3 regions of the Dysgonomonas sp. HDW5A genome follow, and region 3 is predicted to be linked to each of the others. Evidence: riboswitches for the same ligand, from Rfam matches in the RefSeq annotation. Region 3 holds a riboswitch; each other region holds the start of a gene.
What was found. Region 3 has a riboswitch for cobalamin ahead of G7050_RS03725 (acyl-CoA carboxylase subunit beta). Riboswitches for the same ligand answer to the same signal wherever they lie in the genome.
Positions count from the first base shown of each region.

Region 1 (8,162 bases), 1.8 Mb from region 3:
CCATTCTCTTTAAGTTTTAGTTAATTAATAAGAACTCCAAAGATAAGGTAAATAAGGCTTCAAGACAAATGAGATATCAGCCGAGTGATTATTCGAATAATTTCATTAAATCCAATTCCGCCCAATAGATGTGTGTGTATCCTGCAATCGTGTTCTTATATCTGATCAGTTTTGTATCTACTGGCATTCCTTTGGCATTACGGATTTGAGTGAGAGATGACAGGTTATTTTCAGGATCTTCTGTTTTAGAATAATGAAATTCGTGACCTTTGATCGATTGTCCGTTGTAATTAAACGAACGATAGCCTAATTTCAATTTCATGTGCTGCATCGTAGCCTTTTGTTTCAGAATATTTACCATCGGATATTCCACCCCGTCTTTATCGGCAATAGAAGTACATAGATACATCATACCCCCACATTCGGCAATGAGTTTACCTTCGTTTTCTATATAGGAGTTAATGCTTTCCAGCATCGGCTTATTAGAGCTTAATTCCGATAGATATAACTCAGGATATCCTCCCGGAAGATATACCAGGTCTGAATGTGATGGTAATTTTTTATCAGTAATGGGACTGAAAAATGTAACGTTACCCAATTGTTTCAGGTATTCGATATTTTCGTGATAGATGAAATTGAATGCCTCGTCATAGGCGACCGAAATATTTAGGTTGCCTTTTTCTGTCTTTGCCTCTTTCGATATATATAGAGGTCTGATTATTGAAGTTATCTCGAGTAATCGGTCAACATTGATATGCTTTTCGATAAGGTCTGCAACCTTATTTGCAAATTCATCAAAAATAAATTCTTTTTCGATATTTAAACCCAGATGGCGGGAGGGAATTTCCACATTTGTATCTTTCGGTAAATAGCCGAGAGCTTCGAGTCCCACATCTTCACAAGCATCTTTCAGATAGCTGTAATGGCTTTCGGATGCAACAAAGTTGAAGATAACACCTACTACCTTTATTCCTTTATAAAAGTTCTTAAACCCATACAATAAAGCTGCCGAAGAATAAGCCATCGATTTGGCATTGATAACCAAAACAACAGGCAGATCGAGTAATTCGGCTATTTGTGCACTGCTGCCTTCCATTCGGTCGTAACCATCGTATAAACCCATAACCCCTTCGACAATGCAGGCATCGTTTTGAGCTGTATATTTGGTGTATACCGATTTTACATGATCGGACGACGCTAGAAATACATCGAGATTAATCGAATGATTCCCCGATGCCATATCGTGGTATTTGGTATCTATATAATCAGGGCCACACTTAAAAGGCTGGGTTCTTAGCCCTCTGTTTTTCAGAGCTCTGAGTAATCCCAATGTAACGGTTGTTTTGCCCGATCCCGAGGTTGTAGCGGATATTAATAGACGAGATAGCTTATCCATATAAAAGTATAATAAGTAACGTTAAATATTTGGTATTGTATTTTATAAGCATAAAAGCACCAGGTTATTATGCTTTTCGAAGTGACAAAAGGTCTTCGGATTAAGGTTTACAAAAATATAAAATCTATATCATAAACTGCATCTATCATACTATTTGTTTTATTTATTTTTCTGAATACAGTCTCTCTAAAATAGATTAAAAGTATCTTTGCATCCGTTAAGGTGATGCTTGGAGACATCCGTCTCGAGCATTTAAAAGGGAATTCGGTCAGAATCCGAAACAGTGCCCGCTACTGTGAACTCTTTAAAATTTTGAACAAATCTTTTGCCACTGTTCTTGTGAATGAATGGGAAGGCGTTCAAAATAGAGTGAGTCAGGAAACCTGCCTAACAAACCAGTTATTTACATATTCTCGGGGTCAAGAATATTTTTATAAACAATTTATTTTCATTCTTAAATGAGAAAGAAACTATTGCTGACGGCACTGGGGTGCTGTGTAGTAAGTGTTGCTTTGGCTCAGATGACTTTGCAAGGAAAAGTTGTTGATGAGGACGGGCAACCTGTATTGTGTGCAACGGTACGTTTGGAGAAAACGACAATCAGTGCAGTGACTAACGGCAAGGGCGAATTTGTATTCAAAGATGTGCCCAATGGTGAGTATGTAATGCGGACGAGTCGTATGGACTTCGAGACCCAAAAACACGATGTAAGCCGTACGGATAACAATCTGCTTATCCGGCTGAAAAAATCTTATTTAAACCTCAATGAGGTGGTTGTGACCGGAACAGGAACCTATCACCGCTTGAAAGACACTCCCGTTCCTGTTGAAGTAATAACTGCTAAAGAAATTGCTAATACGGGAGCTCTCAACTTCGAAGATGCCATATCGGCTTTATCTACTTCCATTAATACCAAAGGTGCTTACAATATAGTGATGAACGGACTCAGAAACAAGCAAGTACTGATTCTGGTCGATGGTAAGCGTCTAGCCGGTGATGTTGGAGGAGACAACGATCTGGAGCGTATCGACATGAGTAATATCAAACGCATAGAGGTGGTAAAAGGAGGTGCATCGTCGCTTTACGGATCCGAAGCAATGGGAGGCGTAATTAATATTATAACCAATACTCCTCAGAACTCGATGGATATTGTTTCCGCTACACGGATATCCAAATACGGTCAATTCAATCAGAATGCGAACGTTGGTTTTAAGGTTGGTAAATTTATATCGCAAACCACTTACCAACGCAGGCAGACCGAGGGATGGCAATTGAGTCCGTATGAAATAAAATCATTAAGCAAGCCTACTCGTGATACTTTGGTCGAAACAGGAAAGCAGGCTATGGCAGCTTATCACTCGAATACGGTTTCTCAGAAATTTGTATACAATCCGACAAAGAAATCGTCAGTTTATACCAAAGGGGTTTACTTCGATAAAAAAACAGACCGTCCCTATGCTGATTATGTTTACGATATGTTTTACAAAGATTATAATTTTGCTTTGGGCGGCGATTATCATTTCAGAAAACATATCAATTACATCACCTTCGACAGCTATTTTGATAACTACGAATACTATAAAGATTACCTCAAAAAGTCAGGAAAGTTTGAAGCCGGAGATCGTGATCTAACCAAGCGTCAACGTCTTTTTAATACCACCGTAAAAGGGGTATTTAGCCTGGGCGAAAATAACAAACTGAATACGGGTTTGGACTTTATGAATGAGTACATGAAGAACCCCGAAAGCTTGGCTGAATCAAAATCTGCATATACGATGGCATTTTATGCTCAGGATGAAATTAAAGTCATAGAGCGTCTCTCGGTAGTTGCTGGATTCCGTTTGCTTCATCACGAGACATTCAAGAATAAGTTTACTCCAAAAGCTTCGGCTATGTATGCTTTGGATCATTTCAATTTCAGAGCATCGTATGCAATGGGATTCAGGGCACCCAATTTGCAGGAGTTATATTATGATAAGATCTCGGGAAGTATGGTTAGTCAGGGAAATATTAACCTGAAACCCGAACGGTCTAATTACTTCTCTTTGAATACCGAATACATCAGCGATCATTTTACATTTTCGATAACAGGCTACATCAATAATATAAAAGATATTATCGACAGGCAGGTACAACCCTTGACTCCGGAGGATGAAGCAGGCGGAATCAAAACCCGTTATATGTATAATAATGTATCGAAAGCCCGTACACAAGGCGTAGATGTCGCCATAAATACTTTTCTGGGCGATGGATTTTCGATAGGAATCAATTACAGTTATTTGGATGCACGTAACAGGATAGATAACAAGCCATTGTTCGGGTCGAGCCGCCATACAGGAATTCTGAACGGAAACTGGATGAAAGAATGGAAAAGCTACCGATTGAATGTGAACCTGAATAGTCGTTTACAGAGCGAGACATATTACACAGATATGAATGCACGTCCTTTCCAGTTGTGGAATCTGGCAACCAGCCATTCTTTTACAGGGGCAAAGAATCTGATTTTTGAACCCGGATTCGGAATCGAGAATATATTTAATTTCAGAGATGAAAAACCTTTCGGGAGTAAATATGCAACTACTTCACCGGGAAGAACCGTATTTGCGAGCTTAACCTTAAAGTTTAAAAAGTAATGAAAAATCTGTTTCTTATATTATCAATCATTGCTTCGGTACTGAACGTATCTGCGCATGGTGGGAAAAACCACGAGCATTCTGATATTTTTGAGAATGTGCAAGCGGGCGATAAAGTTGCCATCTTGATGGTACACTTTGGAACGACACACGACGATACCCGTTCTTTAACCATAGATGCTATGAATAAAAAAGCTCAGGCAGAGTTTCCCGATGTAGAACTGCGTGAAGCATATACGGCACGTATAGTAATTAAGCGTCTGGGAGAAAGAGGAATCGTAAAACAAAAACCGTTGGATGTTCTGAACCAATTACAGAAGGAGGGGTATACCTATGTTTTGGTACAAACCTCTACTATAATTGATGGTGTGGAAATGGAATCTTTGCAGAAGGATATTGCCGAAGTGCAATCGCAATTCAAAGAAATCAGAATTGGCGATCCCTTGTTGTACAGTCCCGAAGATTACGAAAACCTGATAAATGTATTAACCAAAGATATTGATTCCCAAACTGCTTATGTTTGGGTAGGGCATGGAACCTATGATTCTAATACCGCACAATATGCAATGCTCGATTACATGCTGAAAGCTAAAGGACATAAAAATTGTTTTGTGGGAACTATCGAAGGATACCCGTCTTATGACGATATGTTGCAACAATTGAAAGCATCGGGATTGAAAAGAGTCGTACTTGTACCTCTTATGTTTGTTGCCGGAGAGCACGCCAAAAATGACATTGCCGAGGACTGGAAAACAGATCTGGAGAAAGAAGGCTATTCGGTGGATGTGAAAATGGAAGGATTGGGACAAAATCCCGAAATACAGGATCTATACATTTCCCATTTGAAGTTTATCTCAGGACATCGTAAAATCGGTATCATGGAAAAAAAAGCTATCTATGAAGTTACCGGTGAAAAGATGTAGTAGGGGCGTCAACCCTTTTTTCTCAAAACATATAGATATTCCCAATATATAAGGAAATCATGAAAAAAATAATTTTTTCTGCTATCGCATTGATGGCAGCGGTTGTTATGTCAGCTCAAAATAAGAGCATGGTAGATACAGTGTATTCTATCAGTGAAGTAGAAGTAGTAGATTTCAGTAGAAAAAAAGTAGAAATAGGCAAGTTGGATGTTCCCATCGAATATCTGCCGATGACCATAAATACAGTGTCTTTCAAAGACCTTGAAATACGAGGAATTACCAATATCGAAGACGCTGTAAAATTTCTTCCCGGTGTGCGTATGCAAACCTCTTACGGAGCATTTCAAACCCTTACGGTTCGAGGTTTTAATTATACCCCCATCATGGTGGATGGTATAAGGGATGAACGAACTATGATAAACTCTTATCCTGTGGCTGATCTTACGGATATCGAGTCGATGGAATTATTGAAAGGACCGGCATCGGTTCTTTACGGACAATCCGTTATCGGTGGAGTTCTCAATATTGTCAGAAAATCGCCTACTCCTTACAATGTGGTGAATGCTCGTATGGCGTATGGAAGTTGGGAGAACAAACAAGCTACCATGGATTTTGGCGGAAAGCTATACAAATCGGTCAATTATAGAGCATTACTCAATTATGCCGATCAGAACGGATGGAGGGATAACGGAAACAAACGTTTCTCGGGTTATTTTGCCTTAGCCTCTAAAATAGATGCCACAAGTAACATTGATGTTCGTGGAGGATTCAACCGTGACTGGTATGGTACAGAGATAGGTTTACCACCTAATATTACAAACGATGTGTACAGCAAAGATGGAACTCTGTTTCTTCAAAAAGGTCAGATGCAATCGGGGCTGAATAGAGAATCGCGTTACAACAGTCAGTCCGATTTTTTCCAAAACTACGGATGGAATGTTACCATGAAATACGATAAAAAGTTTGGCGACAATCTGAAACTTCAAAATTACGCTTCGTATTATGACGATGATATTAATTATTTCGGAACAGAAAGTCTAAAATATCTGGAGAGTAACGATGCTATTTATGATCATTTCTATCTCACCAAGAATAAAGCAGGAGACGAAATTCGCAAATATATCTGTCTCGATACCGTATATCTGGCATCTCCCCTGCGTTTTTCTCATATGGCGAAAACATTTAGCAATCAATTCGACTTGTCGGGAAGCTTTTATACAGGAAGTATTAAGCATAATTTCATCGGAGGATATACATTTTCGCAAATGAATCGTAACTCGTATACAGGGTATAATCTGGCACCCGTAAACGATCCGCTTAATAGCAAATACGATGTGTATGGTCCCGGTCTTTATTCACATTTGGCAGTAAATAATCCTCAAAGTATGGGTTATATGAATACCTCTTTCAGCAAGGCCAATATCACTAAAAGTTATATGCACAGTATCTACTTTCAGGATTTAGTGGAACTCGATGATAAATGGAAAGTGATGTTGGCAGGACGTTACGATTTCTTTAAGTATATGCGGGCAACAGCACCTACGTACGATGGCGAAAGACAATATCACCGATCGGAACAAACGGCATACAGCATTAATAATACATCGTCGTTTACCTATCGTGCAGGTGTTGTTTATATCCCGACAAAAGACCTTTCATTATATGGTTCAATGGCTTCGTTCTTTAATCCTTATCGTGATTTCTATGCTGAAAATGTAATCTATGTCGATGCAAATGGTAACAGGTTTTTTCCAACGGCAGGCAAAGAAATATTTAAACCTCAAACCGGTTACCAAGGTGAATTAGGAGTTCGTTATAATCTGGGAAAATATGCACAGGCAACAGGTAGTGTGTTTTATATCATAAAGAATAATGAAAAGAAAACCTTAAAAACGGGTGTTGTTGATGAAGACGGAATCACCAAATCGGTAGTGGGTCAGGTAGGTTCGTCTGAATCCAAAGGTTTCGATCTGGATATTACTGTTTTTCCTGCACAAGGACTTAATGTCATGCTAGGGTATGCATATACGGATGCTACTATTCGTGACTTAAAAACCAATGAGTATATGGAAACCGAAACCCAAAAAGGAAATATGTTGACCGGTGTTCCTAAAAATACATTCTTCGCAGCAGCCAATTATCTTATACAAAAAGGAGTATTTAAGAACTTGGGTTTTGTGGCTACCGCTTCGTCTATGGATAAAGTATATCGCAATACCGATAATACGTCTGAATACCCATCGTATTGGTTAGTTGATATGGGTGTTTCGTATAAGTTGAAAAATAACGTTCGCCTTTCGGCAAATGTAAATAATGTATTCGATAAAGAATATTTCAATCAGTCGTTAGGCTCTCAGATGGTTCCAAGTATGCCTCGTAATTTTTTGCTTACAATGGCTTATTCTCTAAGATAATATGCTAAAAAGAATCATATATTCTATTCACAGGGTGCTGGGGACTTGCCTCTGTATCCTATTCCTTATGTGGTTTTTGTCGGGTTTTGTGATGATTTATCACAACTTTCCGAGAGTAACACCGCAAGACCGTAACCGAGCAATAGGTATACTTTCTGCTGATATGCCCGAAATAGAGGAGGTGCTTAACCGCATTTATCCGGATACTTCGATTCAAAAAATCAACCTGAAAATAACAAGTTACGGACAATCGGCTTTTGAAATCTCAACCAAAGACAGCAGCTATAATCTTGTTGCCGATTCGAGCGAGTTTATTCGAAAAGTAAGCTATGCACAAATCGAAAATTATGCCCAGAAATGGTGTTCTGCTGATATTGTGAAAGTAGATACACTAAGTGAAGTAGATCAATGGATACCTTTTAACCGATTGGCAAAAGATATGCCTATCTATAAATTTCACTTTGGAGATTCCGAAAAGCATCAGCTTTATATATCGTCACGTAGGGGAGAGGCTCTACAGTTTACCGATAAAAACAGTCGCTTTTGGGCATGGTTGGGAGCTATTCCACATTGGGTTTATTTTACTTCGCTGCGTCAGGACGGAGAATTATGGAATACTACCGTTATTTGGTTGTCGGGTTTAGGATCTGTTATGTGCCTATTAGGATTTGGTCTGGGTATTTATATGCTCGTAAAGCAATATCGAAGGAAGAAGAAACTAGGCACACCTTACCGAAAGTTCTCTTATAAATGGCATCATGTATTAGGTTTCGTCTTTGGGATATTCGTCTTCACT
Region 1 covers NZ_CP049857.1:2,714,140-2,722,301, forward strand. Annotated here, with positions in the region: gene G7050_RS11285 (zinc ribbon domain-containing protein YjdM) at 1-4, opposite strand, end outside; gene G7050_RS11290 (cobyrinate a,c-diamide synthase) at 89-1,396, opposite strand; cobalamin riboswitch at 1,600-1,802, shown strand; gene G7050_RS11295 (TonB-dependent receptor) at 1,855-4,029, shown strand; gene G7050_RS11300 (sirohydrochlorin cobaltochelatase) at 4,029-4,952, shown strand; gene G7050_RS11305 (TonB-dependent siderophore receptor) at 5,012-7,366, shown strand; gene G7050_RS11310 (PepSY domain-containing protein) at 7,368-8,162, shown strand, end outside.
Region 1: linked by a shared signal. The riboswitch ahead of G7050_RS11295 (TonB-dependent receptor) and the one ahead of G7050_RS03725 (acyl-CoA carboxylase subunit beta) in region 3 are both predicted to bind cobalamin.

Region 2 (8,162 bases), 1.1 Mb from region 3:
GGTCAGGATGAAAAATATATGCAAAATCCTCTAATATATAATCGGGATGTATAGGAAGGTCTTCATAATACGATTTTTTTCCGGCATTACAACCGTAAATATTCCGATTTTTAAAAGCTGAGAAATAAGAATATGGCTTGTATTCTTTTTCCAGTGAAGTATATGTCAAATCATGAGGCTGATTATATTTTATCAACCAATACTGTGCATCTCCTGCCTTGTCCAATACCTGCTCAAAAGCCAATGGTGTAGAAGCAACTTTATCATCATCCGACCAAATGTAAGTCGCACCTGCGTCACTTAACATTCTGGAAATAAAACTACCTCCACCGGAAGTATACCAAACATTTCCATACATAAGGTCTATAAATACGGAAGGCTTGTCTTTGACCGACGCCAGTTTATCCTTGATTGCATTATAATTGCTTACGGTATTATTAAATAATGAATCAACTTGTGATTCTTTGTCAAAAAATAAAGAATAAAACCGAATCCATTCAGCACGCCCAAGAGGTAGAGGTTCCATATAATCCGGAGTTTCTATGACGGGTATGCCGGCTTTATCAATACTCCCGTAAGTACGCCCTTGTATAGGTGTAGCAAAAATAGCTTCGGGATCAACGTCTACAATCTTTTCGATAACAGGATTAGCTGCCTGTCCTAAATCGGCTATTGTACCCTTCTTTATTCCGTCCTGAATATAATCTATATCAATATACCGAGGTTCGCAAACCCCTTTCACAGTACTAAGAACTCCTATTTCATTTAAGGTCGCACAGTGAATAGTTGAATAAGCTACCACACTACTTAATGGTGTTCTAATAACCGTACCTTGAGGCAAGTTTGAAGGTAGAGCCTTGTTTTTATCTACGAGAATATATCGCTGTAAGATTCGGGTAGAGTCCCAAGGATCAACAACTGTTACTTCCTTATACTCAGCATACTTTTTGACTGTAAATCCTTTGGCATATTCTACTGTATAAACTGTATCAACAGCATTATTTACAGACTCAACAGATGCTTTGTTACCGTTACCGGAACAAGAGACCAATAAGACCGAAACAAATAATAAAATTATAGAATGTCTCATATGTATATATATATCAAAAGGAGTTGCATGGCAACTCCTTTTGGTTACAATTATATTATTTATTTACAAACCAGATACCTATAGGATAAGCTGCTCCGGTATCAAATTTAGATTTCAATTTTCCTTCCGATGAGAATATATACCCATCCCCATTATTTGTTCCATTAGCTGCTAAAATATAAACATCGCCTGTTGCAGACTCAGATTTCATAAAGCTAATATCTTTTATTACAGTTCCATCGGTAATAAAGCTTTGCTCTACCACTTTTTTATTTACGATGTCATAATATGTAAATGAAGACGATGGATTATAATTAGCATCATATTCTTTTTTCAACATATATAGTTTATCACCTTCTGGAAATACCGAATACGAACGTCCTTCATCTAATTTAGTTACAGCATCTGTACTAGTATTTATTTGTTGAAGAGTATTGGGCACATCTCCATAATTACCTCTAGAGACTAAATATAAATTATTATATTTATCAACTTTAAGTTCACACGGATTTACGGCAACTGTAATATCTTTCTTCGATGACAACTCTGCATCTACAATAGAAACTCTATTATCATAACCATTTTTATAATTCATTCCTCCCGAATTGGCTACATATAACTTATTATTAACAGCTTTTACCGCCTCAGGATTAAGCCCAACTGCTATGCGTTTATCAATAGCTAATGTTGTAGTATCAATACGAGCTAAATAACCATCAAATAAAGTCACATACACCTTTCCTTTATAGCTTTCAAGAGCACGAGGTTGTAGTTTTTCCAAAAGACTTGCTGCATCATTTTTTATTGTAGATAGTAGTTTATTATTGCTATCCAAAACATAGATCAAACCAGAACCATACACCGCAACATATGTCTTGCTACCATATATAATCATATCTTGACCTGTATCTCCCAGCCCTATACCATTGGCGGATTCAAATACATTTGAAACTTTTTTCGAACCAAAATCATAATAGGTTAATGCTCCATAATTTCCGCCATATTTTCCGGCATTAAGGATATAAGCACCATTAAACTCTACAACAGGAATATCCGGATCATTGTTATCATCATCACTACAAGAAGAAAAACCGATTAGAGTGGCTCCGAATAGGAGCATACTCCACAATAAATTCTTTTTTATCATTTTATGTTTGATTTTAAAGTACAATTATAATTGTTAAATAAATTTTCTAAATTATTTCTTTATAAAAGAGATACCCATAGGATATGATCCTCCTGTATCAAATTTGTTTTGTAATTTGCCTGCTGAAGAGAATACATACACATCTCCATTATTCTTTTTATTGGCAGCTAATACATATATATCACCCGATGCAGGCTCAAATTCAATTCCCGATATATCCGATATTACAGTACCATCTGTTATAAAATTTTCTTCTACAACTTTTTTCTCTGTAATATTATAGCAACTTACGGTTGATACCGGAATACTGTTTACATATACTTTATTCACCAAATACAACTTATCGCCATAAGGAAACATCAAAAATGAGTGCCCTTCTTCCAATACGGTAACTTTATCTGTTGTAGTATTTATTTGTTGCAGTTTATTAGGTACAGCCGTTTCATCCGTTTTATAATTACCTCTTGAGATCAGGTATAAATTATTGTATTTATCCATTTTAAACTCCTGAGGATTCATACCTACTTCTATTTCCTTTGATGAAGTTAACTCAGGGTCTACTACTGAAACAGTATTATTATAGCCGTTTTTAGAATTCATACCTCCTGAATTTGCTACATAAATTTTATTATTAGCAGCTTTTACACTCTCCGGATTAGGTCCTACAGCAATCTTCTTGTCGATCTTCATAGTTGTGGTATCAATTCGGGCTAAATATCCTTCATAAAGACTCACATATACTTTTCCATTATATGCTTCGAATTCGCGTGGCTGGATCTTATCTGCCGTCTCACTTTGTATAGTACTTAATATTTTACAATTCTTATCCAAGACATAAATAATCCCGGAGTTATAAACTGCAACATATATTTTATTGCCATACACAATCATACTTTCGCCGGTATCGCCCAGACCTATTCCATTTACCGATTCAAAAATGCCGGTTCTAACTTGTTTCGAATCTAAATCATAATATGTAATGCTTGCTGCATTGTTTCCTTTTCCTCCACTATTAATAACATATGCTCCATTAGGAACTAACTGAGGAGGAGTTATATTATCATTCTTATCATCATCGCTACATGATGAGAAAATAAATAAAACTGTAAAAACTAACGTACTAAAAAAAAGTATTCTTGATTTCATTTTTGTTTAATTCTTTAATCTTAAAAATTCATTCTTACTAATATCCTATAAGAACGGCCGGGCATAGGATAATCTTTTATTATATAATATGTTTTATTTGCTAAATTGGCAATATCTCCTTGTATACGAAACTTATATCTTCCCTGTTGAAATGTCCTGTTTAATGTAATAGTATGGTCAACATAACCTTCAATGCGGTTTCTTTCGATATTCTGTGGCTCTGCATATGTTTTCCCACTTGCTATAAATGAATATCCGAAATTAACCCAAGGGTTTTCGAGAGTCAGCGATCCCGCACCTGAATGTTCTGGAGTATACTGTATCTGATCTCTATAATTCTTATCCTCCGGATCGGTTATATCTATTGCCTTCTGATAGGTATAGCTGCCTGATACCTGAAGGTTTAATTTATTATTAATCTCAAAATGAGTATTTACATTAAGATCAAGTCCTGTAATTTTCACTTTTCCTAGATTAACGACCTTCGATTCAAACATAGCTGGATAAATCACTATCTTATCTTTTACATTGTTACGATAAACATCTGCTGCTATACTGAAATAATTGAAGAATTCTGAGAATGAATTTGACCAGGTTAATCCTAAATTATATTGCTGTGTTTTTTCGGGACGCAGACTCGTATTACCCATTCGATGGTAATAAAGGTCATTAAACGAAGGAACTCTAAATATATCTTTATAAGAAGCTCTCACTCTAAGACCTGTAGAGTTAAATGGTCGGTAAGATAAACTGAGCGAAGGAGACAATCTCTTTCTATTGTCAGGCTTACTCCCCACAACCACACTCTCGCTCATATAAGTTCCTAATAAATTAGCAATAACCGTAAGATTCCTATCATCATACTTTGCAGATAAAGAAGTTAGCGAAGTCGATCTGTTAGGTTCCGCAAAACCCGAGAAATTAGCAGTCAATGTATTATAACTATAATCTTGAGCAAAAGAAAAAGAGATTGTTTTATCCAGATTATATAGTAATGTACTTGTAAGATATAATTCGTCTTGTTTATATATATCCTCTAATATACCATCGGGATATTTTGCGTCCTTATCGATATAACGTGTATACGCATGTCCGTACTTACCTTGTATCTGCCAATTAAACTTATCATTAATGTAGTTGATATATTTTGCCTGAGTGAAGAAGTTTCGATCCCACAAACGCTGATTACTATTATTGTAATACAATATAATGGCTCCCGGCAATCCTCTTTCCGAATCAAAATAATATGCTTTTACAGACAGTTTTTGTGATTTGGTTAACTCGCCAAATATATTCAGCTCAGTACGTTTAATATCGACATCGGTATTTTGTCTTTTTTCCCTTATTACTTCATCTACATTTTTTCTTTCATAGCTATACTTGCCATCTGCCCTTTGCCAACTGCCATCGAGAGAAAAAGAAAATTTCTTATTCAATTTATATGCATAGTATAAATAAGGATTAAATTGCCCCCATGATCCGGCAACCAATTGTGTGTGGAATGAATATCTTTTATCCGTAAAAGAGGGTTCTCTGGTAGTAATACTTAATACTCCAACAGAAGCCGAAGCCTTGGCTGTCCTGAAAATATCATCGGATTGCCCCACTGTCAATGATAGCATCGCAATATTATCCAATGAAAATCTTCCGATATCAACTTGTCCTGATTGTGCATTGCTTACAATGATTCCATCATATAAAACTGCAGTATGCTCAGAACCAATACCTCTGATAGCCACTGTTTTCATACCTCCAATACCTCCAAAATCTTTTACGACAACTCCCGAGAAACGACGCACAGCGTCCGAAACAGATAGTACTCCGGTCTTGTCTATATCTGATTCCGATAAGGTTTGGATTAGGTTGGTCGAAAGAGAAGCTGATGGTTTAATCTGTGCAGTTACAACTACTTCATCAATCTGATGTGTTTGTACAGAATCTTTACTCTGAGCATTTATTCCTAAGAAAAAAAGCTGAAAGACAGAAAAAACAACCAGAAAATAAGAGTAATTCATATACAGAAAGCAAATAAACCAATAATAGATTTAGCTTCCGGATAAAATATGATGAAGAAATTACGATGGAAATATTCTAAAGAAGAATGAATCGACAGTTTTTGATCTTCAGCTCTATTTCTCGAAAGCTGTTTAGTATCTGTCGTCTTGCAGGTTTTCTGACTTACATTTTTTTATTGCTAAATAAAATGCTTACAGTAGCGAGTCTGTTCAGGTTTTTCACCTGATTGCCCTTATTGAATCCTGTTATTAATACTAATTACAGGAACAAAACAACGTTGCAAAGATATGTTATAAAGATTAATCTCGACACACAAGAATGTTAAATATTTATTTTTTCTATAAGTTGACAACCTTGTGTACTTGTATTATCAGTCACTTTTTTAACATACTTACCTGATTAACAAAGAGTATACGATCTTAAAATTGGAAATAGATAAAGGGTTGTGTACTGCTTGAAGCAGTTGCATACACCAACCAAAATACTCCTCCTACGATAATAGCTCTTCCGATGTATGGAAGTTTCAGAAAGCACATTTCGACCATATCACTTAAGCGTTTAGGTGTAAAGTGTAATATAAAACCTGCAAAAATCAGGATGAACACATTCCTGTATGCTTGAATTACAGTTAACCATGCTTCGGGATTATATTCAAGCCTCGTAATATTTTCGATAACGGTTCTTGCGACACCGAAATCTGCTGCCCTAAAGAAAATCCAACAAAAAGCAACGAAGTGAAATGTTAGTAATCCACAAAATAAATTGACCAGAATATTTTTTTCAGGAAGCTTTACAAACTGCCTAAACAGACGTTCTACAGCTAAAGCTCCACCATGTAATGCACCCCAAGCAATATATTTCCAAGCAGCACCATGCCAAAGTCCTCCAATAAGCATTGTCAGAAAAAGATTAATATAAGTGCGGAATTTCCCTTTGCGGTTCCCGCCTAATGGAATATATAAATAATCTCTCAACCACCTTGATAGTGTAATATGCCACCGACGCCAGAATTCTGTCACAGAAAGCGATTTATAAGGTGTTCGGAAATTTTCGGGAAGCTTGAATCCCATTAATAATGCTATACCAATAGCCATATCCGAGTAACCCGAAAAATCGCAATATATTTGCAGAGTATATCCATAAGCAGCCATTAAGGTTTCAAATGGGGTATAACTCAGGGGACTATCAAAAATACGATCGACAAAATTCAATGAAATATAATCGGAGATTACTGATTTTTTAATGAGTCCTGTGATTATCAGAAATAAAGCTAACCCGGCCTCTTTTTTCGATAAGCTTATCTCTTGATACATTTGAGGTAAAAACTCTTTTGCCCTAACAATAGGGCCTGCGACCAACTGAGGGAAGAAAGAGAGATAGAAAGCAAAGTCCAACACATTCTTTGCCGGCTTTAATTCCCTTCTATACAAATCAATTGAATAACTTATTGCCTGAAAGGTAAAGAAAGATATCCCTACAGGAAGAATAATATGCTGTAACTGAAAGTTCCCGTGAAATAAATCATTCAAATTATCGATAAAGAAGTTGGTATACTTGTAATACGCCAACACCAGCAAGTTGAGAACGACCGTTATTGTGAGAATTGATTTTCGGATACTTTTCTTCGGAGACAGGTCCATCACCTCTGACAAAATATAATTAATCAGGGCTGATAATATCAACAGTATAAAATATACTCCACCTGCTTTATAATAAAAGAATATAGAAAACAAAAAGACATACACGGTTCGAAAATGTGCATACTTCTTTGTTAAGATATATACCAAATAAAAGATCAGAAAAAATCCAAGAAACAAACTGGTGCTAAATAAAAGCGGATTGCTTGGGTCATACTCAAACCACGATCGTATTTGATCGCTCGAAAGAGAAAAATAAGATTCTAAATAAGTTAACACAGTTTTCAATTTGTCCTACTTTTTACATAATTATCATAAGCAGCCAAGAAGTGAGCAGCAAAAAGCTGTCCCTGCTTTTCGTATCCCTCTCTGGTATAATGCACTTTATCTTTCGCCATCAATGGCTCAAATTCTTTTTCGAGCGGAGCCTTAGCTCCTCCCAATTTAGTCAACAGATCCCATATAACACAATCCTTTAATTGCTTTAACGCCTCTCCGTACCCCTCTACAAAAGTATTAGGTGTTCTTCTCTTGAATAACGAAGGAGGGGGTGTCATTAATAAGATCACCATCTTAGGATTATTTTTTCTTACCTTATCTATAAACATTTGTATCTGTGAAATATAGTAAGGAGTTGTCCATTTATTAAAAGCCTCATTCGTTCCAAGTGAAATAACAAGTAAATCGGTTGATAATGCAGGAAATTGATCAAAAAACATAGGGTATTTATTGTAATCTGAAACCTTTGTTCCATTTACACCTATGCTATGATAAATAATTCCGGGTTTATCATTTTCCAATATTATACCGCTCAAATTATATTCAGATTCCTTTTTTCCTGGAAGAATAGTTAACTGATTAGATGAAACCGGCAATATAAATTCCGATTCGTATATTTTCTCTTTTGAAAGAATAGTATTCAACAAAATCTCTTTCTTCGGTTCTTCTTTCACCTCTTTAGGAATAGCAACAATTTTTGTCTCCGGTTTTTCCTTTGATGGGATTTTCAAATCCATCCCTACCCTTATCGTATTCGAAGATAAATTATTTAAGTCTTTTACTTTTTCGATGGGAACATTGTAAAACTGTGAAATTCTGTATAATGTCTCTTTGCTCTCAACCTTAT
Region 2 covers NZ_CP049857.1:4,114,579-4,122,740, forward strand. Annotated here, with positions in the region: gene G7050_RS17030 (ABC transporter substrate-binding protein) at 1-1,090, opposite strand, end outside; gene G7050_RS17035 (YncE family protein) at 1,146-2,237, opposite strand; gene G7050_RS17040 (YncE family protein) at 2,289-3,383, opposite strand; gene G7050_RS17045 (TonB-dependent siderophore receptor) at 3,404-5,398, opposite strand; cobalamin riboswitch at 5,529-5,686, opposite strand; gene G7050_RS17050 (MBOAT family protein) at 5,819-7,315, opposite strand; gene G7050_RS17055 (LysM peptidoglycan-binding domain-containing protein) at 7,321-8,162, opposite strand, start outside.
Region 2: linked by a shared signal. The riboswitch ahead of G7050_RS17045 (TonB-dependent siderophore receptor) and the one ahead of G7050_RS03725 (acyl-CoA carboxylase subunit beta) in region 3 are both predicted to bind cobalamin.

Region 3 (8,162 bases):
TATTCATTTCCATAAAAAAGAAATTACCTTGTTTATCAAGCAGAAACTCAACTGTCCCCAGACTGATATATCCTGCACCTTTCGCTAGAGAAACGGCAGCAGTAGCCATTTTTTCACGAAGTTCTTCGGATAGAGCAGGTGATGGAGCTTCCTCTAACAGTTTTTGATGTTTGCGTTGTACAGAACATTCACGTTCTCCGAGATGGATTACATTTCCGTGTGAGTCACCCACTATCTGAAATTCGATATGTTTGGGATTCTCCAAAAAACGCTCAATAAATACCGACGGATTATTAAATGCATTTTGGGCTTCAGATGAAGCTGAGAAATACATCTGCTTCATTTCCGATTTCTTATAAACCACACGCATACCACGTCCACCACCTCCGGCAGAAGCTTTTATGATAAGTGGAAAACCTATCTTTTCGGCAACATCCAATGCTTCTTCTAGTGTATCAACACTTCCATTGCTTCCACCCAACATAGGAACATTATTTTTTGCAGCTATTTCTTTGGCAATTACCTTATCACCCATATTTTGAATAATACGGGGCGAAGGCCCTATAAATACAATACCTTCTTCGGTACAACGAGTTGCAAACTGTGCATTTTCAGACAGATAACCATATCCCGGATGAATAGCATCGATATGATTTCTTTTGGCTAATAACACCAATGATTCTATATCCAGAAATTCGGGAATACCGCCATTATCTATATCGGGAAAATCGACAACTTTATCTACTGCCGACAAATAAAGAGCATTGGGCTCTTTAAGTGTACGAATACCCACCGCAGTAATCCCCATTATTTTGGCAGTCTTAGCTATGCGAATAGCTATCTCACCACGATTGGCTATTAATATTGATTTTATCTTATTCTTTTGTTTCATCTTGATTCTTATCCAAATTAAAGAGGCATATTGCCATGTTTGCGTTTTGGCTTATATTCGGTCTTTCTTTCGAGAGTCTTTAAAGATCTGATTATTTTATGGCGAGTCAGAGCCGGATCAATAACCTCATCTACAAATCCTTTTTCATCAGCAATATAAGGGTTGGTTACCTCTTCCCTGTATTTCTGAGTCAGTTCCTTTTTAAGCACCACCGGATTTTCCGATTCGCTCAACTCTTTTCTGTAAAGGATGGCAATTGCTCCATCGGGTCCCATTACTGCAATTTCGGCTGTAGGCCATGCAAAACTAAAATCGCCACCAATACCTTTGCTATTCATTACGATATATGCACCACCGTAAGCTTTACGCAAGATTACTGTAATCTTGGGAACTGTTGCATAAGTATATGCGTATAGTAATTTCGCTCCATGACGAATAATACCATCATGCTCCTGATCTGTTCCGGGTAAAAATCCGGGAACATCCTCCAGTGTTATAATAGGTATATTAAATGAATCACAAATATTGATAAAACGAGCCGCTTTTATGGACGAGTCAATATCCAATGTACCAGCCATTACTTTAGGCTGATTGGCTACAATACCTACCACCTGACCATCCAGACGGGCAAATGCTGTAAATATATTGGCTGCATGGTTTTCGGCAACTTCCAAAAATTCGCCTTTGTCGACAATCAGCTTTACAATATCTTTTACATCATAAGGTTTATCGGGATCATCGGGTACGATATTTCTCAAGCTCTCCTCTACCCTGCTGACAGGATCTTCCGATTGTATCAGTGGAGGATTCTCCATATTATTGGATGGCAGATAAGAAAGAAGTTTCTTTACTCCCAAGATCGTATTTTCATCGTCATTGTAAACAAAGTCAGCAACACCCGATTTAGTTCCGTGAACAGATGCACCTCCTAAATCTTCGGTAGATACTGTTTCGTTCAGAACTTCTTTTACCACATTAGGACCTGTTACAAACATATAGCTTGTGTCAGCCGTCATAAATATAAAATCGGTAAGAGCTGGAGAGTATACTGCACCTCCAGCAGCAGGTCCCATTATTACTGAAATCTGAGGGATTACCCCCGATGACATTACATTCCGTTTGAAAATATCAGCGTAACCATTCAAGCTGCTTACCCCCTCTTGAATACGGGCACCACCCGAATCAATAAGCCCGACAACAGGTGCTCCGGTTTTTAGAGCCATATCCTGTATTTTTACAATTTTAGCGGCATGCGAAATACCCAATGAGCCTCCCAATACACTAAAGTCTTGTGAATAGGCATAGACCAATCTTCCGTTTACAGATCCGTATCCGGTAACGACTCCATCACCTAAAGCTTCAACCGATTTACCAAACGAACCGCCTCCTACTGGAGGTGTATAAGCATCTGTTTCTTCGAATGTTCCTTCATCGAACAATAACAGAATACGTTCGCGGGCCGTTAACTTTCCTCGCTGATGTTGTCTTTTATAGTATGCTTCACCATACTGTTTATTTAATAGCTTTTCGCGAGCTACAAATTGTTCGTAAATTTTTCTCATTTTATTACTATAAAGATCCAAGACCTATTTAATATTTTTACCTACTAATATCTTTACTATTAAATCAATACTATATAATCTGCTTAACTTTACTCTGTTTTATCCAAAATTAGCGGTACAAGTTATAAAAAAGAAAAATTATAATTCTCTCCTACCCCATAAAATGACAATATGTAAAAATAATGACAGAATATTTACCAATCGTAAACATCTATAGTTAAGATTCTTTGCTTTGTTTCCCGAAAGCATCCGAATTCATTTATTTTGGCAGGTCTTCTGACTTACTTCATCCTGAACATCCTTCCCGTTTCATATTAAGAAACAGTGGTATAGAGTATTGTTCGAGAACTGTTGGCGAAGCTTACAGCAGCGGGTCTGTTCCCGATTTTCACAGGATTCCCTTTTCATTATTCTTTCAGCAATGTGACCGAATAACACCAAAACGATGCTACAAATATAAGTCATTTATTTTATCTATATCTCCTGCTAAGTTCTTTCTGCTTCAGCAGCCAACACTTTCATGCAAACCTACGACTTTGACTAATTGATCTTTGTCGGCAAATGACGAAAGATAAACCGTTGGTCTATAAAGATTATAATTATATGTCGTATTTAAGACCAAATCTGGAAAGCCATCATTATCAATATCACCTATAAATAATACCCTAAATATAGCATCTTCAAAGGTAGGGGTAGATGCTATCAATTGATTTATTTCTTTTCCGTCCTTATTCCCCTTGATATATAGTTTATAATTACTTACAATCATTTCATCTTTATTATACTCAGCAGGTTTTAAATCACCTGTTGAATATAGTGTATACGATGAGCCATTATATGTAAATGTCATTTTCTCATTCGGTTCAATAAAATCTTTGTCTAATGGTATTGTCTTTATCTCGTGAGATGACAAACGAGGCGAACTACTTATCAAGACCAAAGAAGTATCAATATGAGAAGTCTTAACTTCCCACCCTGTCCACTCTGATGAGTTGTGTTCGTTTTCATCCAAAACAACATCAAAAGCTTTTTGAATGGTAAGTGTAGTAGGTGCAATATAATATTTTCCTCTATCCCGAAAAATACCAAACCAGCCTTTATGTATCATTACGGGAGAAGTTTCATCTCCATGAAAAATACCTGTCGATAATACAAACAAAGGTAAATCCTTGCTTTTAGGATAAAGCTCTTCATCTATCCACTCCATATTATTAAAAAGGGAATCCGAACCTGCAATGCTGTCTTTTACTGCCAGAGCATCTCCTGCCATCTGAAAATCACTTTCATTCTTCGTTTTTGACGTCTCTTTACAAGCTATTAACGAGACACATGCCAATACCAGTACTATTATTTTTTTCATTATGTTACCAAAATTATTTTAAGCAATAATCCGAATCAGTTATTGAATTATTTTATCTATTTATATAAGGATCATTGAATAGCTAGACAAAGAAAAAAAGAACTCGTAAAAAAATTGTCACTTTTGTTACTTTTGTAACCTTTTCAACTATTAATCACTAATAAACAACGAATTAACAAATATCAAAAAGTAACATTCAGTAGTCAACTTTGTCACCTTTATTGTTTACTTTTTGTAGCTAATGACACTTTTTCGTAACACTTTTCAGTTACTGATTGGCATTAATAGTAAATATATAATGCAACGTTATTTAAGTATAACACTTAGTTGCACTTATGCTTACCAGAGTATAACAAAAGGTCTAAATCCTTAAAAAGCATTTTAGACTACAAAAGTATTTCAATAAACGAAAAAAAGAAGTATTTTTGTTACGCAAACGTGAAAAGTAAAATTTAGGACATATTATTTATTCAAACTAAAATAAACAAACATGAGAATCGAACGTATTTTCGGACGTGAAATCTTGGACTCAAGAGGAAATCCAACAATCGAAGTTGACGTAACACTAGAGTGTGGTGCATTTGGACGTGCTGCTGTTCCTTCAGGAGCATCTACAGGAGAGCATGAAGCTCTTGAACTTCGTGATGGAGACAAAAAAAGATACTTAGGTAAAGGTGTACAAAAAGCTGTAGCGAACGTAAACACTGTTATCGCTCCTGCACTTATTGGAGACTGTGCTTTGGATCAAAGAGGTGTTGACCTTAAAATGATCGCTCTTGACGGAACTCCTACTAAATCTAAATTGGGTGCTAACGCTATTCTTGGTGTTTCTTTAGCTGTTGCTAAAGCTGCTGCCAATGCTCTAGATATTCCATTGTACCGTTATATTGGTGGTACTAATACGTATACTCTTCCTGTACCTATGATGAACATCATCAATGGTGGATCTCACTCTGATGCTCCTATCGCATTCCAAGAGTTTATGATTCGTCCGGTTGGTGCTGCTTCTTTCAAAGAAGGTTTGAGAATGGGTGCTGAAATTTTCCACGCTCTTGCAAAAGAATTCAAAAGCAGAGGTCTTAGTACTGCTGTTGGTGACGAAGGTGGTTTTGCTCCTAAATTAAACGGTACTGAAGATGCTCTTGAATCGATCCTTAAAGCTATCAAGGCTGCAGGATATGAGCCAGCTAAAGACGTAACTATCGCTCTTGACTGTGCTGCTTCTGAATTCTTCGATAAAACTGCTAAAGTTTACGATTACACTAAATTTGAAGGTCCTAACGCAGCAAAACGTACTTCTGCTGAACAAGCTGCTTTCTTGAAAGAACTTTCTGAAAAATATCCTATCGATTCTATCGAAGACGGTATGGACGAAAACGATTGGGACGGATGGAAAAACCTTACTGATGCTATCGGCGACAAAGTACAACTTGTTGGAGACGACTTGTTTGTAACTAATGTTGATTTCTTGAAAAAAGGTATCGAACTAGGTTGTGCTAACTCAATCCTTATCAAAGTTAACCAAATCGGTTCTCTTACTGAAACATTGGATGCTATCGAAATGGCTCACCGTGCAGGTTACACTTCGGTAACTTCTCACCGTTCGGGTGAAACTGAAGATGCTACAATTGCTGACATCGCAGTTGCAACTAACTCAGGACAAATCAAAACTGGTTCTTTGAGCCGTTCTGACCGTATGGCTAAATACAACCAACTACTTCGTATCGAAGAAGAATTGGGTGACAAAGCTGTATATGGTTACAAACGTGTACAACGCAAAAAATAAGAATTACTTCTTATTCTGATATATAGAAGAAGCCGATATTCATTTGAATATCGGCTTCTTTATTTTTTATTCTCTTTGATAAAAAGACGCTAGAGCTTTATCATATGCCACAGACACTAAAATACTCGTTATAATCATCTATCGAACGCCTTATTACTTCGTAAGCAACATCTACATTATACACATGCGTCAAAACACATTTACGCTCGGTATCCCCCGGAATATCTTTGTAGGTAGTAAAGTAATGCTTCAAACGATCTATTACAGCAAAAGGTACATCACTGATATCACGATACGAGCTATAAATGGCATCATTATCAAGAACCGCAATCAATTTATCATCGGCTTGCCCGTGATCTATCAGACGAAAGCCTCCTATTGGACGTGCATTTACAATAATATCTCCATGTGTAATATCTTTCTCGGTCAATACACAAATATCTATAGGGTCATTATCTCCGACTATATCGGTTCGGTCAAGCCTCACATTACTCAGTTCTGCCACCCGAGGACCACTTATAGTCTGAGGTAAAAATCCATATAAAGCAGGTATGATATTCGAATATTTCTGAGGACGGTCTATACATAAATATCCCGTCTGCTTATCCACCTCATATTTTACAGTATCGGTCGGAACAATTTCTATAAATGTTCTTACTACTTCGGGAGCGGCATTTCCCAGAGAGATACCATGCCAGGGGTGCGATTTATATTTTTTAATCATTCTATTATATGAATTTATTCGTTCTGCTTTATCAAAAGTAAAAAAATACATCAGTATATTTCAAATATAGAAACTATATTTTCTTCTTTTTATTATGTGTTATCATTATTCTTTTTACAAAAGGAAAGAATTATCGTTTATCCATATTTCGTGGATGATGCTCAATTATCTCCTGACGAAGGTACTCACGATCCATATGAGTATAAATTTCAGTAGTCGTTATTTTTTCGTGTCCCAACATTTGTTGTATCGCCCTTATGTTTGCACCGCCCTCCAATAAATGAGTGGCGAATGAATGCCTGAAAGTATGGGGGCTTATATTTTTTTTGATTCCTGCCTGATCTGCATATTGCTTTATAAAATGAAATACCATAATACGGGATATAGGAGTACCTCTTTTACTGAGAAACACCATATCTTCGGATCCTTTTTTCACATCAATATGTTTTCGGTCAAGCAAATAATTACCAATTTCTTTAATTGCCGTATGTGAGATTGGAACCAAACGTTGTTTACTTCCTTTGCCTTCGACTCGAATAAAACCATCATCAAGAAATAAATCGGAAAATTTAAGATTGGTCAATTCCGAAATACGTAGTCCGCAACTATAAAGCACTTCAATTATAGCACGATTGCGTTGCCCTTCTTTTGTAGAAAGATCTATTATGGATATAATATTTTCTATTTCCTGAAGACTCAAAACCACAGGAAGCTTAAGTCCAATCTTAGGTGTTTCCAACAACTCTGTCGGATCACTCTGGATATAGCCATCTAAAATCAAAAAGTTAAAGAAAGACCTCACGCCCGATAATATCCGTGCTACGGAACGGGCATTAATGCCCAAATCGTACAATTGAGTTACAAATTGCTGAAGATCTTCAAGACGGATTTGCTGCAATTTCAAATTTTCTGTTTCGAAATATTTTAACAGCTTCGTAAGATCATCCAGATATGCTTCTATAGAGTTCGGCGAAAGTGCTTTCTCTAACAGCAAATACGATTTATACTTCGATACTATATTTGCCGATTTATTTATGTCTTCTACAGATGCCATAAGCTTCATTCCTTAAACGAGATCTTCTACCTCGCTTATACAAAAATACACCTATTTATCTATCATCTGATTAAATATCTTTATATTTGTACAATCTTGACTTTTCAAATCATTCAGACATGGAACAATTAAAAAGAATCGGAAGATACATCCTGCGGAAATTCAGTAAAATACAGTTGGCTATAATTGCTGTTCTGATGATCTGTTGTTTTGTTATCGGAGATAGCAATATTTTTTCGCGTTTCGGTTACGATCTTGAAATCCGGGATTTGAAAAATCAAATCGAATATTATCAAGAAAAAACAGAAACTGACAAACGTAAATTAAATGAATTACGTTCAGATAAAGACAATATCGAAAAATTTGCAAGAGAAAATTATTTAATGAAACAGGAAAACGAAGAAGTATTTATCATCGAATAATTTTACAGAACTATAATTTATGAACAAACCCAAAGATTTTATATTTAAACTCTCGGCCTTACTTATTCTTGCTGCTGCAATATCGTACCTATTCAATCCGGTAGTTGCTGCATACATAATGGCTATAGGCGTACTCGGTTTTGCCGCTGTAACTTTCACAACTCCCTATCCGGGTAAAAGTTTAAGAGGAAAACGTTTATTCAGCATTCAGATATTTGGTATTGCATTTATGGCAATAAGCACCTATTTGATGTTTGTACAAAAGAATGAATGGGTTATTTCGATGCTCGCAGCAGCATTCCTTCTCTTATATACTACACTTATGCTTTCGAGAGAATACGAAAAGGAAAAAAAAGACAAGG
Region 3 covers NZ_CP049857.1:893,950-902,111, forward strand. Annotated here, with positions in the region: gene G7050_RS03720 (acetyl/propionyl/methylcrotonyl-CoA carboxylase subunit alpha) at 1-892, opposite strand, end outside; gene G7050_RS03725 (acyl-CoA carboxylase subunit beta) at 910-2,454, opposite strand; cobalamin riboswitch at 2,703-2,911, opposite strand; gene G7050_RS03730 (hypothetical protein) at 2,957-3,814, opposite strand; gene eno (phosphopyruvate hydratase) at 4,305-5,600, shown strand; gene G7050_RS03740 (inorganic pyrophosphatase) at 5,701-6,324, opposite strand; gene xerD (site-specific tyrosine recombinase XerD) at 6,455-7,387, opposite strand; gene G7050_RS03750 (septum formation initiator family protein) at 7,498-7,800, shown strand; gene G7050_RS03755 (hypothetical protein) at 7,820-8,162, shown strand, end outside.